2 regions of the Burkholderia sp. GW821-FHT14F03 genome follow, and region 1 is predicted to be linked to the other one. Evidence: predicted binding sites of a transcription regulator. Region 1 holds the regulator's gene; the other holds the start of a gene.
The links. Region 1 encodes LexA, which represses DNA repair genes until DNA is damaged. Its sites were predicted from a motif close to ACTGTATNNNNATACAGT; they were not measured.
Positions count from the first base shown of each region.

Region 2: recA (recombinase RecA) is a predicted target of LexA. The motif match lies at 4,650-4,667, and genes of this name have one in related genera.

Region 1 covers NZ_JBXAPG010000058.1:8,830-16,130, reverse strand. The annotation lists gene cysW (sulfate ABC transporter permease subunit CysW) at 1-635, opposite strand, end outside; gene cysT (sulfate ABC transporter permease subunit CysT) at 632-1,522, opposite strand; gene AC1RQF_RS29020 (sulfate ABC transporter substrate-binding protein) at 1,636-2,673, opposite strand; gene lexA (transcriptional repressor LexA) at 2,942-3,583, shown strand; gene AC1RQF_RS29010 (hypothetical protein) at 3,631-3,948, shown strand; gene AC1RQF_RS29005 (DUF2939 domain-containing protein) at 3,987-4,598, shown strand; gene AC1RQF_RS29000 (universal stress protein) at 4,686-5,177, opposite strand; gene nodI (nodulation factor ABC transporter ATP-binding protein NodI) at 5,408-6,322, shown strand; gene AC1RQF_RS28990 (ABC transporter permease) at 6,326-7,153, shown strand; gene AC1RQF_RS28985 (hypothetical protein) at 7,172-7,301, opposite strand, start outside.
Region 2 covers NZ_JBXAPG010000005.1:211,361-218,661, reverse strand. The annotation lists tRNA gene AC1RQF_RS05935 (tRNA-Met) at 176-252, opposite strand; gene AC1RQF_RS05930 (MFS transporter) at 379-2,037, opposite strand; gene AC1RQF_RS05925 (sensor histidine kinase) at 2,259-3,812, opposite strand; gene AC1RQF_RS05920 (response regulator transcription factor) at 3,828-4,556, opposite strand; gene recA (recombinase RecA) at 4,759-5,832, shown strand; gene recX (recombination regulator RecX) at 5,832-6,623, shown strand; gene AC1RQF_RS05905 (DUF2889 domain-containing protein) at 6,702-7,301, shown strand, end outside.

The sequences.
Region 1 (7,301 bases):
AGCGTCACGCGGCGGAAGATCTGCCAGCCCGACGCGCCCAGCACGCGCGCGGCCTCCTCCTCGTCGGCGCCCTGCGCCTGCATCAGCGGGATCAGCTCGCGCGCGACGAACGGGAAGGTCACGAAGATCGTCGCGAGCACGATGCCGGGCACGGCGAAGATGATCTGCACGTCATGCGCCTGGAGCCAGGGGCCGAACCAGCCCTGCGCGCCGAACAGCAGCACGTAGATGAGGCCGGAGATCACCGGCGACACCGAGAACGGCAGGTCGATCAGCGTCGTCAGGAGCGCCTTGCCGCGGAATTCGAACTTCGCGATCGCCCACGATGCGCATACGCCGAACACGAGGTTGAGCGGCACCGCGATCAGCGCGACCGTCAGCGTGAGCTTGATGGCCGACCAGGCGTCCGGATCGGCGAGCGCGTCGAGATAGAAGCCGACGCCCTTGCGCAGCGCTTCGACGAACACGGCGGCGAGCGGCACGACGAGAAACAGCGCGAGGAACAGCAGCGCGCTGCCGGTCAGCAGCCAGCGCACCGCGCGCGATTCGCTGACGGGATCGAGCCGGCGCGCGGCGCGGCGGGCGGCGTCGGCCGCGGGTGGGGTGGGCAGCACGGCGGTGGTCTCCCGGGTCATTGCGCGGCTCCCGTCGCCAGCGCGGCCGCGGCCGGCGCCGGGCCGCCCGCGCCGCGGCGCGTACGGCGTTGCAGATACCACTGCAGCGTATTGATCAGCAGCAGCATCAGGAACGAGACGACCAGCATCACGACCGCGATCGCGGTCGCCCCCGCGTAGTCGTACTGTTCGAGCTTGGTGATGATCAGGAGCGAGGTGATTTCCGACTTCATCGGCACGTTGCCGGCGATGAAGATCACCGAGCCGTATTCGCCGAGCGCGCGCGCGAACGCGAGCGCGAAGCCCGTCAGCAGCGCGGGCGTCACGGCGGGCAGCACGACCCGGCGGAACGTGAGCCAGCGCGACGCGCCGAGGCACGCGGCCGCCTCCTCCTGCTCGCGTTCGAAATCCTCGAGCACCGGCTGCACGGTGCGCACGACGAACGGCAGCCCGATGAAGGTCAGCGCGACCAGCACGCCGAACGGCGTGAACGCGACCTTGATGCCGAACGGCGCGAGGTACTGGCCGATCCAGCCGTTGCTCGCATACACGGCCGCGAGCGAGATGCCCGCGACCGAGGTCGGCAGCGCGAACGGCAGGTCGACGATCGCATCGACGACCCGCTTGAACGGGAACGTGTAGCGCACCAGCACCCACGCCACGAGAAAGCCGAACACCGCGTTGATCAGCGCGCCGCCCAGCGCGGCCGTGAAGGTCAGCCGGTACGACGCGAGCACGCGCGGCGAGGTGGTCGCCGCGACGAACTGCGGCCAGCTCAGCGTCGCCGTTTTCAGGAAGGTGGCGGCGAGCGGAATCAGCACCACGAGGCTCAGATAGGCCAGCGTGATGCCGAGCGTCACGCCGAATCCGGGCAACGCGCTCGGCTTGCGGAAGGTGAACGTCGTCATGCGTCTTGCGGTTCCAGGGTCATGCACATGGGGATTCACGCCGACAGGCGCGCCTTGCGGGCGCGCCTGTCGGCGGTTCGATGGGTCGGCGGCGTCGCGCGCCGCCGGCTCGCTCATTGCGGCGCGTAGATCGAATCGAACACGCCGCCGTCGGCGAAATGCGTCTTCTGCGCATTCGTCCAGCCGCCGAACGTGTCGTCGACCGTGTACAGCTTGAGTTTCGGGAACTGCCTGGTCAGCGCGGCCGGCACGTCCTTCGAGCGCGGCCGGTAATAGTTGCGCGCGGCGATTTCCTGGCCCTGCGGGCTGTACAGGAAGTTCAGGTACGCCTCGGCCAGCGCGCGCGTGCCTTTCTTGTCGACCACCTTGTCCACCACCGCGACGGGCGGCTCGGCCAGGATGCTGACCGACGGCACGACGATCTCGAACTTGTCGGGCCCGAACTCCTTGAGCGACAGGAACGCCTCGTTCTCCCACGCGATCAGCACGTCGCCGATGCCGCGCTGGACGAAGCTCGTGGTCGCGCCGCGCGCGCCCGAATCGAGCACGCCCGCGTTCTTGTACAGCTTTGCGATGAAGTCCTTCGCGGTCTGCTCGTTGCCGCCCGGCTTGTGCTGCGCGTACGCCCACGCCGCCAGGTAGTTCCAGCGCGCGCCGCCCGAGGTCTTCGGATTCGGCGTGACGATCGACACGCCCGGCTTCACGAGGTCGTCCCAGTCCTTGATGCCCTTCGGATTGCCCTTGCGCACCAGGAACACGATGGTCGACGTATAGGGCGACGCGTTGTCCGGCAGGCGCTTTTGCCAGTCCTTCGCGAGCAGCCCCTTGTTGGCGAGCGCGTCGATGTCATAGGCGAGCGCGAGCGTGACGACGTCCGCCTGCAGCCCGTCGAGCACCGAGCGCGCCTGCGCGCCGGAGCCGCCGTGCGACTGCTTGAAGTTGACGGTCTCGCCGGTCTTCGCCTTCCACGCCTTGCCGAACGCCTGGTTGAAGTCCTGATACAGCTCGCGGGTCGGGTCGTACGACACGTTCAGGAAGGTGGTATCCGCGTGCGCATGGGCCACGACGCCGAGCGCCGCCGCCGCGCCGAGCGCGAATGTCGCCATCAGGCGGCGCACGCCGCTCGCTAACCCCGTGTTGCGCTTGACCATCCGTTGTTCTCCGGTGTGTGGTGGTTTGTTGCAGATGCCGAGCCAGTCTAGCGAACACCTTTCATCATTAAAAATAATCGTTCCTCATTTTTTAATACCCAAAAGTGGTAATGACGGCCTGATCGGCGGCTGAGGCAGATGGAGCGGCGCTGTGACGGCGCGACGAGACGGCGAAACCGGCGCGATAGCGACGAACTTCACGTAACACTTGAATTTCGCCGGATACTGTATAAAAATACAGATCACTGTCTATCCATACAGTCATGCCATGATCAAACTCACCGCCCGTCAGCAGCAAGTAGTCGACTTGATCCGCCGCGCGATCGAGCGCTCGGGGTTCCCGCCCACCCGCGCGGAGATCGCGGCCGAGCTGGGTTTCAGCTCGCCGAACGCCGCCGAGGAACATCTGCGCGCGCTGGCGCGCAAAGGGGTGATCGAGCTGGCGGCCGGCGCCTCGCGCGGCATCCGCCTGCTCGGCCTGGAAGATGCGCCGCACCAGCTCACGCTGCCGCACGCGACGCTGATGCAGCTGCCGCTCGTCGGCCGCGTCGCGGCCGGCAGCCCGATCCTCGCGCAGGAACATATCTCCCAGCACTACGCATGCGACCCGGCGCTGTTCTCCAGCAAGCCCGACTACCTGTTGAAGGTGCGCGGCCTGTCGATGCGCGACGCGGGCATTCTCGACGGCGACCTGCTCGCCGTGCAGAAGCGCACCGAGGCGAAGGACGGCCAGATCATCGTCGCGCGGCTCGGCGACGACGTCACGGTCAAGCGCCTGAAGCGCCGCCCGGGCGGGCTCGAGCTGATCGCCGAGAACCCCGATTACGACAATATTTTCGTGAAGGCCGGCAGCGCGGAGTTCGCGCTGGAGGGCATCGCCGTCGGATTGATCCGCTCGGGCGAGCTCTGATCGCCGCTGATCGTCATTCCGTCGTCCGTCAGGATCTGGAGAACACCATGGAACGCCTTGCCCGCCTGCTGCCTTTTCGTCCGTTCGGCCGTCTGCGTCACCTGCGCGGCCGCACGCCCTGCGCGCCGCTGGCGGCCGTGCAGCCCGCCGCGGCCCCCGAGGCCGGGCAGGCTTCGCTGCTGCCGTCGTCGCTGCCGGCGTTCGCGCGCGTCTCGCTGAATGCCGGGCTCAATCACGCCGAGCCGGCGCGGCGCGCGCCGGTCCGCGTCTATCACGGGCAATCGCGCGTGATCATGGTCGGCACGCTCGACGCCGTGTGCCGCATGATCGATCGCTGCATCGCAGAGGAACGTTCCGCGGCGTAATCGTGTCTCTGCTACGGAACATTTCCGACGGAGGCCGATTGAACCCATCCACGAGCCGGACCAGCCGGCTCAAACCGATACTGATCGTCGCCATAGTCGCCGCGATCATTGCGATTATCGTCTACGCGTATGTGTCGCCTTATCTCGCGCTCAGGCAACTGAAGCAAGCGGTCGACGCGCGCGATGCGCAGGCCATCAGCGCATACGTCGACTACCCGGCGCTGCGGGTCAGCCTCAAACAGCAGGTCACCGGTGAGCTGATGCGCCGTATCGACGCGCGGCAGCGCGACAACCCGCTCGCGATTCTCGGCGCGCTGGTCGGCTCCGCGTTGATCGGCCCGCTGGTCGACGCCTATGCGACGCCCGACGGCGTGGCCGCGTTGCTGAGCGGCATGCCGCCGCGCGGGCAGCCCGGTGAGCAGCCGCCGAAGCTCGACAACGCCCCCGCGCAAGCGGCCGGCGCCGCGCCGCCGGCGTCCAGCGCACCGCCCGACGCCGACGAGGCGTCGCCGCAAACCAGCGCGGGTTACCGGAATATCGACGAGTTCGTGGTCACGTATCAGCGCAACACGGGCGACGCGCGTTACGCGGCGATCTTCCACCGCGACGGCTTGTTCGGCTGGAAACTGTCGGCCATCGACCTGCTTTGACGAATGCCGCGCAAGGTGCGACCGGGGTCGCGCCGCCTGCGCGCGGCATCGGGTGAGACGAGCATCTCACCCCGTCGCACGCCACGCTCAGTGGCTGGCGGCCGCTTCCTTCTCCTTCGCGCTCTCCGCACGCTGCTCCGCCGACGACGAGCAGGCCACGAGGATGCTGCACGACACGCGGTCGAGCAGCTGCGTATTGCCCGAGCCCATCCACCAGCGCGACAGCCCGCTGCGGCAGCGATGGCCGACCACGACAAGATCCGCGCCCAGCTGGGTCGCGAGATTCGCGATTTCGTCGATGGGATAGCCGAACGCGAAGTGGCCCTGCGCCTGTACGCCGCGCTCGGTCAGCCAGTTCACACCTTCCGCCAGGATCTCCCGCGCGGTTTCCTCGAAGCGCCCGCAGGCGACATCGGTCAGGAGTCCCGCGCTCTGCGCGATGCTCGTGCGCATGTCGACCACCGACAGCAGGTGGGTCTCGGCCTTCAGCTCGAGCGCCAGATCGGCGCCGCAGCGCAGCGCCTTGCGACCCTCGAGCGTGCCGTCGTAACACAGCAGGATTTTCTTGTAGCTAGCCATGACGCCTCCCATTTGTGACAACGCGGCCCTTGAATCAATCATGGTGCGTCGCAAATTTTGATGCAAGGGATGGAAAACGCTGATGCGCGGCGTCGTGCAAATCCGCGATGATGCACTGCACGAACACGGTCCGGCGCGCGCCGGACCCGTGCATCGCGCGCTGAAACCGGGCAGCCGATGCACTAGAATGGCCCGCTCGTCTCGACCGATTCCAACCACGCGTGCCGCCCATGCCCGTCGCACCGATCGATTTCCAGGAAGTGAAAAAAAGTTACGACGGGCGGCTCGTCGTCGACGGCCTGTCGTTCCGCGTGCAGCCCGGCGAGTGCTTCGGCCTGCTCGGTCCGAACGGCGCGGGCAAGACCACCACGCTGAAGATGCTGCTCGGCATCGCGCATCCGGATGCGGGCGCGATCACGCTGTGCGGCGAACCCGTGCCGCGGCGCGCGCGTCACGCGCGGCAGCGGGTCGGCGTGGTGCCGCAGTTCGACAATCTCGATCCCGACTTCACGGTGCGCGAGAACCTGGTCGTGTTCAGCCGCTACTTCGGACTGTCGGCCTCGGCCGCGCGCGCGCTCGTCGCGCCGCTGCTCGAATTCGCGAAGCTTGAGAACAAGGCCGACGCGAAGGTCGGCGAACTGTCCGGCGGCATGAAACGGCGCCTGACGCTCGCCCGCGCGCTCGTCAACGATCCCGACGTGCTGGTGCTCGACGAGCCGACCACCGGCCTCGACCCGCAGGCGCGCCACCTGATGTGGGAACGGCTGCGTTCGCTGCTCGCGCGCGGCAAGACCATCCTGCTGACCACGCACTTCATGGAGGAGGCCGAGCGACTGTGCGACCGCCTGTGCGTGATCGAGGAAGGCCGCAAGATCGCCGAGGGCGCGCCGCGCGCGCTGATCGAATCGGAGATCGGCTGCGACGTGATCGAGATCTACGGGCCCGAGCCCGCACGCCTGCGCGACGAGCTGGCGCCGCTCGCGGCGCGCACCGAGATCAGCGGCGAGACGCTGTTCTGCTATGTCGCCGATCCGGAGCCGATCCACGCGCGCCTGAAGGCCCGCGGCGGGCTGCGCTACCTGCATCGGCCCGCCAATCTCGAAGACGTGTTCCTGCGGCTGACCGGCCGCGACATGCAGGATTGAACGATGGACACCCGCCACTACCCGCTCGCCGAGCCGCGTCCCGCGGACTCCCGCTTCGCGCTCGCGCTGCCCGCCAACGCGACCAACTGGATCGCGGTCTGGCGCCGCAACTATCTGGTGTGGAAAAAACTCGCGGTCGCGTCGATGCTCGGCAACCTCGCGGATCCGATGATCTATCTGTTCGGGCTGGGGTTCGGGCTCGGCCTGATGGTCGGCCGCGTCGACGGCGTGTCGTACATCGCGTTTCTCGCGGCGGGCACGGTCGGATCGAGCGTGATGATGTCCGCGAGTTTCGAGTCGATGTATTCGGGGTTCTCGCGCATGCACGTGCAGCGCACCTGGGAAGCGATCATGCACACCCCGCTGTCGCTCGGCGACATCGTGCTGGGCGAGATCGTCTGGGCCGCGAGCAAGGCCGTGCTGTCGAGCTGCGCGATCATAGTGGTGGCGGGCCTGCTCGGCTATGCGAGCTTTCCGTCGATGCTGGTCGCGCTGCCCGTGATCGTGCTCGCGGGCCTCGCGTTCGCGAGCGTGGCGATGATCGTCACCGCGCTCGCGTCGTCCTACGACTTCTTCATGTTTTATCAGACGCTCGTGATGACGCCGATGATGCTGCTGTCCGGCGTGTTCTTCCCGATCACGCAGTTGCCGGCGTTCGCGCGGCACGTCGCGTACGCGCTGCCGCTCGCGAATGCCGTCGACCTGATCCGTCCGGCGATGCTCGGCCGCCCGGCGAGCGACGTCGGCGTGCACCTCGCCGTGCTGGCCGCGTACGCGGCGGGCGGCTTCCTGGTGTCCGCGCGCCTGTTCAAGCGGCGCATGATGCGCTGACCGGGCGTCACGCGCGCGTCACTCGTCGTCGTCGCTCCAGGGGATGTCGACGTCGGTCAGGAACGCGACGGTCGCGAGCGGGCCGCCTTCGTAGCGGCCCGGCTTGCCGTCCGCGCGATGCCAGTCGACGCGGAACATCGTGCCCGGA
Region 2 (7,301 bases), on a different contig from region 1:
ATGTCGGCGGCCGCGTCGCAGTGGCGCTGCGTCGTGGGGGGATGAATTCCGGGAGGGGGAGGCTGCCCCGTAGCGTGACGGGACATTTTCGTGGTCGATATTAGACAGTGTCTAATATCCGGCGTTGGCGCAAAAGAAAAAGGGCCTAGCATCGCTGCTAAGCCCTTGAATATGTTGGTGGCGAATCAGGGATTCGAACCCCGGACCTGCGGATTATGATTCCGTCGCTCTAACCGACTGAGCTAATTCGCCAACAGAAGCGAGATTATGCTGATGCCGAGGAGGAGCGTCAAGCCCTTTTTCTCGATTCCCTGAAAAATCCACCTTTGCCCGGTTCGCGGTCTGCCTGGGCCGACGAGCCGAACCGGGCTCACCCCATCAATCCCGCGCGTAGATATCCGAGTCCTTGGTCTCCTTGACGAACAGCAGCCCGATCACGAAGGTCGCGAGCGCGATCACGATCGGATACCAGAGCCCCGAGTAGATGTCGCCCCGCGCCGCCACGATTGCGAACGCGGTCGCCGGCAGGAAGCCGCCGAACCAGCCGTTGCCGATGTGATAGGGCAGCGACATCGACGTGTAGCGGATCCGGGTCGGGAACATCTCGACCAGCATCGCCGCGATCGGCCCGTACACCATCGTCACGTAGATCACGAGAATCGCCAGGATCACGACCGTCATCGGCCAGTTGATCTGCGACGGGTCGGCCTTGGGCGGGTAGCCGGCGCTCTTGAGCGTGGTTGCCAGCGTCTTGTCGAACACCTTGGCTTTTTCCTTCGCGTCCGGGGCCTTGCCGTCGTAGGTGTCGATCACCGTGTCGCCGACCTTGATCTGCGCGGGCGTGCCCGCTGGCGCCGCGACGTTCTCGTAGTTGAGGCCCGCTTTCGCGAGCGCGCTCTTCGCGACGTCGCACGAGTCCGTGAACTTCGCGGTGCCCACCGGGTTGAACTGGAACGAACACTGGGTCGGATCGGCGATCACCGTGATCGGCGCCTTCTGCGTCGCGATCTCGAGCGCCGGATTCGCGAAGTGGGTCAGCGCCTTGAACAGCGGGAAGTAGGTCAGCGCGGCGATCAGGCAGCCGGCCAGGATGATCGGCTTGCGGCCGATCCGGTCCGACAGCGAACCGAAGAACACGAAGAACGGCGTGCCGATCAGGAGCGCGATCGCGATCAGGATGTTCGCGCTCGCGCCGTCGACCTTGAGCGTCTGCGTGAGGAAGAACAGCGCATAGAACTGGCCGGTGTACCAGACCACCGCCTGTCCGGCCGTCAGCCCCACCAGCGCGAGGATCACGACTTTCAGGTTCTTCCACTGCCCGAACGCCTCGGTCAGCGGCGCCTTCGAGGTCTTGCCCTCGGCCTTGATGCGCAGGAACACCGGCGATTCGTTCAACTGCATCCGGATCCAAACCGACACCGCGAGCAGCAGGATCGACGCGACGAACGGCACGCGCCAGCCCCAGGCGCCGAATGCCTCCTCGCCGATCGATTCGCGCACGCCGAGAATCACGAGCAGCGACATGAACAGCCCGAGCGTCGCCGTGGTCTGGATCCACGAGGTGTAGAAGCCGCGCCGGTGCGCCGGCGCGTGCTCGGCCACGTAGGTTGCCGCGCCGCCGTATTCGCCGCCGAGCGCGAGGCCCTGCAGCAGCCGCATCGCGATGAAGATGACGGGCGCCGCGATGCCGATCGTCGCATAGCCGGGCAGGAAGCCGACCACGAAGGTCGACACGCCCATGATCACGATCGTGATCAGGAAGGTGTGCTTGCGGCCGACGAGATCGCCGAGACGGCCGAACACGATCGCGCCGAACGGCCGTACCGCGAAGCCCGCCGCGAAGCCGAGCAGCGTGAAGATGAAGGCCGCGGTGGGGTTGACCCCGGAGAAGAAGCTCTTGCTGATGTAGGCCGCGAGCGAGCCGGCCAGGTAGAAGTCGTACCACTCGAACACCGTGCCGAGGGACGACGCGAAGATCACCTTCTTCTCTTCGTGTGTCATCGGCGAGTGCGAGATGTGTCCGCCTATCGTTGCCATGAAGTGTCTCCAATATTGACATGCGCATCGGGCCCGCTCGTTCCGGCAGGCCTCGCGTTGATTATTGGAATGGAAACTTACGGCGTACTGACTCGGCCGGTCAAAATTTCGAGGAAGTAAATTCTTTCATGTTCGTCGATTGACGGCTAATTGTTGAGCTACGTCGTTTAAAAATCGAAAATCACTGGGTGTGAGTCACATCCGGGGCGGCGCTCTCAGGGTTAATCCGGGGCATGGCCGCGCAGCGCCAGGCTGACCCGCGCCAGCGTGCCCGCGAGGCGCGGCGAGGCCTGGTAGACATGGTCGTCGAGCGTCAGCGTGCCGCCGTGCTGCGCGACGATCTCGCGGACGATCGAAAGCCCGAGGCCGCTGCCGTCGCCCTCGCGGCCGAGGATCCGGTAGAAGCGTTCGAGCACCCGCTCCCGTTCGTGCGCGGGGATGCCGGGCCCGGTGTCCTCGATCTCGACGTCGACGCGGCCCGCCTCGCGCGCCGCGCGCACCCGCACGGTGATGCGGCCGCCGTCCGGCGTGTAGCGGATCGCGTTGTCGATCAGGTTGCCGAGCATCTCGCGCAGCATCACCGGGTGGCCGTCGATTTCGAGCGGCGCGCCGTCGTTCTCGTCGGGGCCCTCGTAGCCGAGATCCATCCGTTTCGCGAGCGCGGCCTGCACCCAGTCGCGCACCGCGAGCCGCGCGAGCGTCGCGATCGCGACCGGTTCGAGCGTGAGCCCGGTCGCGCGGTTCTCCGCGCGCGCCAGCGCCAGCAGCTGGGTGACGAGCCGCGCCGCCTGCCCGGAACTCGTCGCGATCTGTTCGAGCGAACGCGCGACCTCCGCCGGCACCTCGTGCCGCAGCGCGAATTCGGCCTGGGTGCGCAGGCCCGCGAGCGGCGTTTTCATCTGGTGCGCGGCGTCCGCGATGAAGCGCTTTTGCAGCGCCATGTTCTGTTCGAGCCGCGCGAGCAGATCGTTGAACGAGGTGACGAGCGGCTCGATCTCGGGCGGCGCGCGCTGCGCCTCGACGGGCGACAGGTCGTCCGGGCGGCGCCCCCGGATGTGCGCCTGCAGTGCGGCGAGCGGCGCGAGGCCGCGCGACAGCCCGAACCAGACGAGCAGGATCGCGAGCGGCAGGATCACGAATTGCGGCAGGATCACGCCCTTGATGATGTCGTTCGCGAGCGCGTTGCGCTTGTCGAGCGTCTCGCCGACCTGCACGAGCACCGGCTGCGTACCGCGCGCCTGCGGCAGCGCCACAGTCGTATACGCGACGCGGATGTCGTTGCCGCGCAGCAGGTCGTCGCGGAACACCACGACGCCGGGCGGCGGGCGGTCCTCGTCGCGCGGCAGCGGCATGTCGGCCTCGCCCGACACCAGCTCGCCGCGCGCACCGAGCACCTGGAAGTACACGCTGTCGACATTGTCGGCGCGCAGCAGGTCGAGCGTCGCGGGCGGCAGCGTCAGCTCGGCCACGCCGTTGACCGGCGTGATCTGGCGCGCGAGCACGTAGGTGTTGGTTTCGAGCGCGCGGTCGAAGGGCCCGTTCGCGATCGTCTTCGCGACCAGATAGGTGACGGCGATGCTCATCGGCCACAGCAGCAGCAGCGGCGCCAGCATCCAGTCGAGGATCTCGCCGAACAGCGAGCGCGGGCGCGCGGTTTCGGCGGGCTCGATGTCGTCGGGCGGGGCGAACGGGTTCGCGTAGCGGGCGTCGCGCGCGGCATCCGCCGCGTCGGCGGCGGGCGGCGCGCGGCGGGCGGAGCGGGCCGGGGTGGCCATCGCGGCGGCCGCGCGTCAGCGCAGCGACGGGCTCGCGGCGGCTGGCACGGGCGAGGCTGCAGTACCCGGCTCGGCCGGCGCGGCTTTTTCGAGGCAATAGCCGAGGCCGCGCACGGTCGTGATGCGCACGCCGCTCGGTTCGATCTTCTTGCGCAGCCGGTGTACGTAGACCTCGATCGCGTTGTTGCTGACTTCCTCGCCCCATTCGCACAGATGGTCGACCAGCTGCTCTTTCGATACGAGCCGGCCGGTTCGCTGCAGCAGCACCTCGAGCAGGCCCAGTTCGCGCGCGGACAGGTCGAGCACGTGGTCGTTCGCGTAGGCGAGGCGCCCGACCTGGTCGAATGCGAGCGAGCCGTGGCGGAACACGCTCGGGCCGCCGCCCGCGCCGCGCCGGGTCAGCGCACGCACGCGGGCTTCCAGCTCGTTCAGCGCGAACGGCTTCGCCATGTAGTCGTCCGCGCCGAGGTCGAGCCCTTTCACGCGTTCGTCGACGCTGTCGGCGGCGGTGAGGATCAGCACGGGCAGGGTGGAATTGCGGGCGCGCAGCCGGCGCAGCACGTCGAGGCCCGGCATGCGGGGCAGGCCCAGGTCGAGGATCAGCAGGTCGAAAGCCTGCATCGACAACGCGGTGTCGGCCTCGATGCCGCTCTTCACATGGTCGACGGCATAGCCCGATTGGCGGAGTGACCGGGTGAGACCGTCCGCGAGTATGCTGTCGTCTTCGGCAATGAGAATTCGCATGATGCGCACCGATAGCCGGCCGCAGGCGCGGGCGCAGCTGTCTCCGCTGTTGTCGGGTGGATGCAGCATCCGCATCGCGGGCTTGCATAAACCACTGTTTTTTTATACAGTGTCTGCATTCGTGCACCTAACGGCTCATCCGGGCCGGGTCAGAGCCGGTGCATCCGTATCAGACGCTGCTCATCATAGCAAAGGACGATTCATGGAAGATAGCAAGAAGGGTTCCGGGATGACCGCGGAAAAGAGCAAGGCGCTGGCGGCTGCGCTCTCGCAGATCGAGAAGCAGTTCGGCAAGGGCTCGATCATGCGCCTCGGCGCAGGCGAAGCGGTCGAGGACATCCAGGTGGTGTCCACGGGCTCGCTGGGTCTGGATATCGCGCTCGGCGTCGGCGGCCTGCCGCGCGGCCGGGTGGTCGAGATCTACGGCCCGGAATCGTCCGGCAAGACCACGCTGACGCTGCAGGTGATCGCCGAGATGCAGAAGCTCGGCGGCACGGCGGCGTTCATCGATGCCGAGCACGCGCTCGACGTGCAGTACGCGGGCAAGCTCGGCGTGAACGTGCAGGAGCTGCTGATCTCGCAGCCGGACACGGGCGAGCAGGCGCTCGAGATCGTCGACGCGCTGGTGCGCTCGGGCTCGATCGACATGATCGTGATCGACTCGGTCGCGGCACTGGTGCCGAAGGCCGAAATCGAGGGCGAGATGGGCGATTCGCTGCCGGGCCTGCAGGCCCGCCTGATGTCGCAGGCGCTGCGCAAGCTGACGGGCACGATCAAGCGCACCAACTGCCTCGTGGTCTTCATCAACCAGATCCGGATGAAGATCGGTGTGATGTTCGGCAACCCGGAAACCACGACGGGCGGCAATGCGCTCAAGTTCTATTCGTCGGTGCGTCTCGACATCCGCCGGATCGGCTCGATCAAGAAGAACGACGAGGTGATCGGCAACGAGACCCGCGTGAAGGTCGTGAAGAACAAGGTCTCGCCGCCGTTCCGCGAGGCGATCTTCGACATCCTGTACGGCGAGGGCATTTCCCGTCAGGGCGAGATCATCGATCTCGGCGTGCAGGCGAAAATCGTCGACAAGGCCGGCGCCTGGTACAGCTACAACGGCGAGAAGATCGGCCAGGGCAAGGACAACGCGCGCGAATTCCTGCGCGAGAATCCGGAAATCGCCCGCGAGATCGAGAACCGCATTCGTGAATCGCTCGGCGTGAGCGCGATGCCGCAACGCGTGGCGTCCGAGGCCGCCGAAGTCATGGACGACGAGGAGTGATGAGACGAAGCCGGCGCGACGCGGGTTCGCCGGACGCGGAACGGCAGACGCCGGCCCGCCCGGGCACCGCGGCGCGCGCGCCGGGTTCGATCGAAGGGCGGCCCTCGGGCCGCCCGCTGGCGAGGGCATCGGTTGATGCCCTCGCGTCGTTTGAGCCGGCCGAAACGGATCCGTTCGGCGTCGATCCGCGCGAGGCGTTCGATGCGCATGATCGCGCGCGCGCCGCGGACGGCGGTGATGTCTATACCCGCACGAGCCAGTCGCCGCGCCGCGGCGCGCGGCGCGCGACGGCGCGCGGTGAAAGTTTCGAGGCGGTCGCCGACGGCGCGCCGCAAGCGCCTGCCCGCTCGCTGAAGGCGCGCGCGATCGGCTATCTGTCGCGCCGCGAGTACAGCCGCACGGAGTTGGCGCGCAAGCTCGCGCCGCACGTGGAGGAAAGCGACGATCTCGACGCGCTGCTCGATACGCTCGAGCGCGAAGCCTGGCTGTCGGACGAGCGCTTTGCCGAAAGCCTCGTGCATCGGCGAGCGTCGCGCGTCGGTTCGGCGCGGATCATGAGCGAACTCAAGCGGCACGCGCTCGACGATGCGCTCGTCGAGACCGTCGGCGCGCAGTTGCGCGACAGCGAGTTCGCGCGCGCCCAGGCGGTGTGGCGCAAGAAGTTCGGCGTGCTGCCGCAGTCGCCCGCCGAGCGCGCGAAGCAGATGCGTTTTCTCGCGATGCGCGGTTTTTCCGGTGCGACGATCAGTCGCTTGCTGAAGGGCGACGACGACGTGTACGTCGACGATTGAGCGGCCGTCCGGCGCGCGCTGCTTTGCTGCGCTGCACCGAAGCGTCCGCGCCCGGCCCCATGCGGCGCGGCGCGAACTATCTCGAATACCCAGTATGCTAAAATCCCTGGGTTTTCCTCTTCGGCCTCATCCTCCCGCATGCCGCTATCCGAGCCCGTACCCCGCCAGTTGCGACATCGACGCGCAATCCGGGCGGAAGCCTACGAGCGTGCCGACGGCTTGTGGGATATCGAAGCCTGCCTGACCGACCACAAACCGCGCGATGTCGCGCTGGCGGCGGGCATCAGGCCGAACGGCCTGCCGATCCATGAGCTCTGGCTGCGTATTACCGTCGATCGCGGGCTCACCATCGTCGACGCCGAGGCATCGACCGACTGGGCGCCCTATCCCGGGCAATGCGAAGCCGCCAATCCCGCCTACCGGGCCCTTATCGGGCTCAATCTCCTCGATCACTTCCGCCGTGATGCGTCCCGACTTCTGGGCGGCATCGCGGGCTGCACGCATCTCACCGAGCTGTGCGCGGTCCTGCCGACTGCGGCCATCCAGGCATTTGCCGGAGATGTGTGGAGCACGCGCGAGGGCAAGGGCGGCGAAGCCGCGACCGAGCCGCCGTTTCAGCTTGGTCGCTGCCAGGCGCTGCGCTTCGACGGCGAGGCGGTGCGGCAGTTCTATCCGACC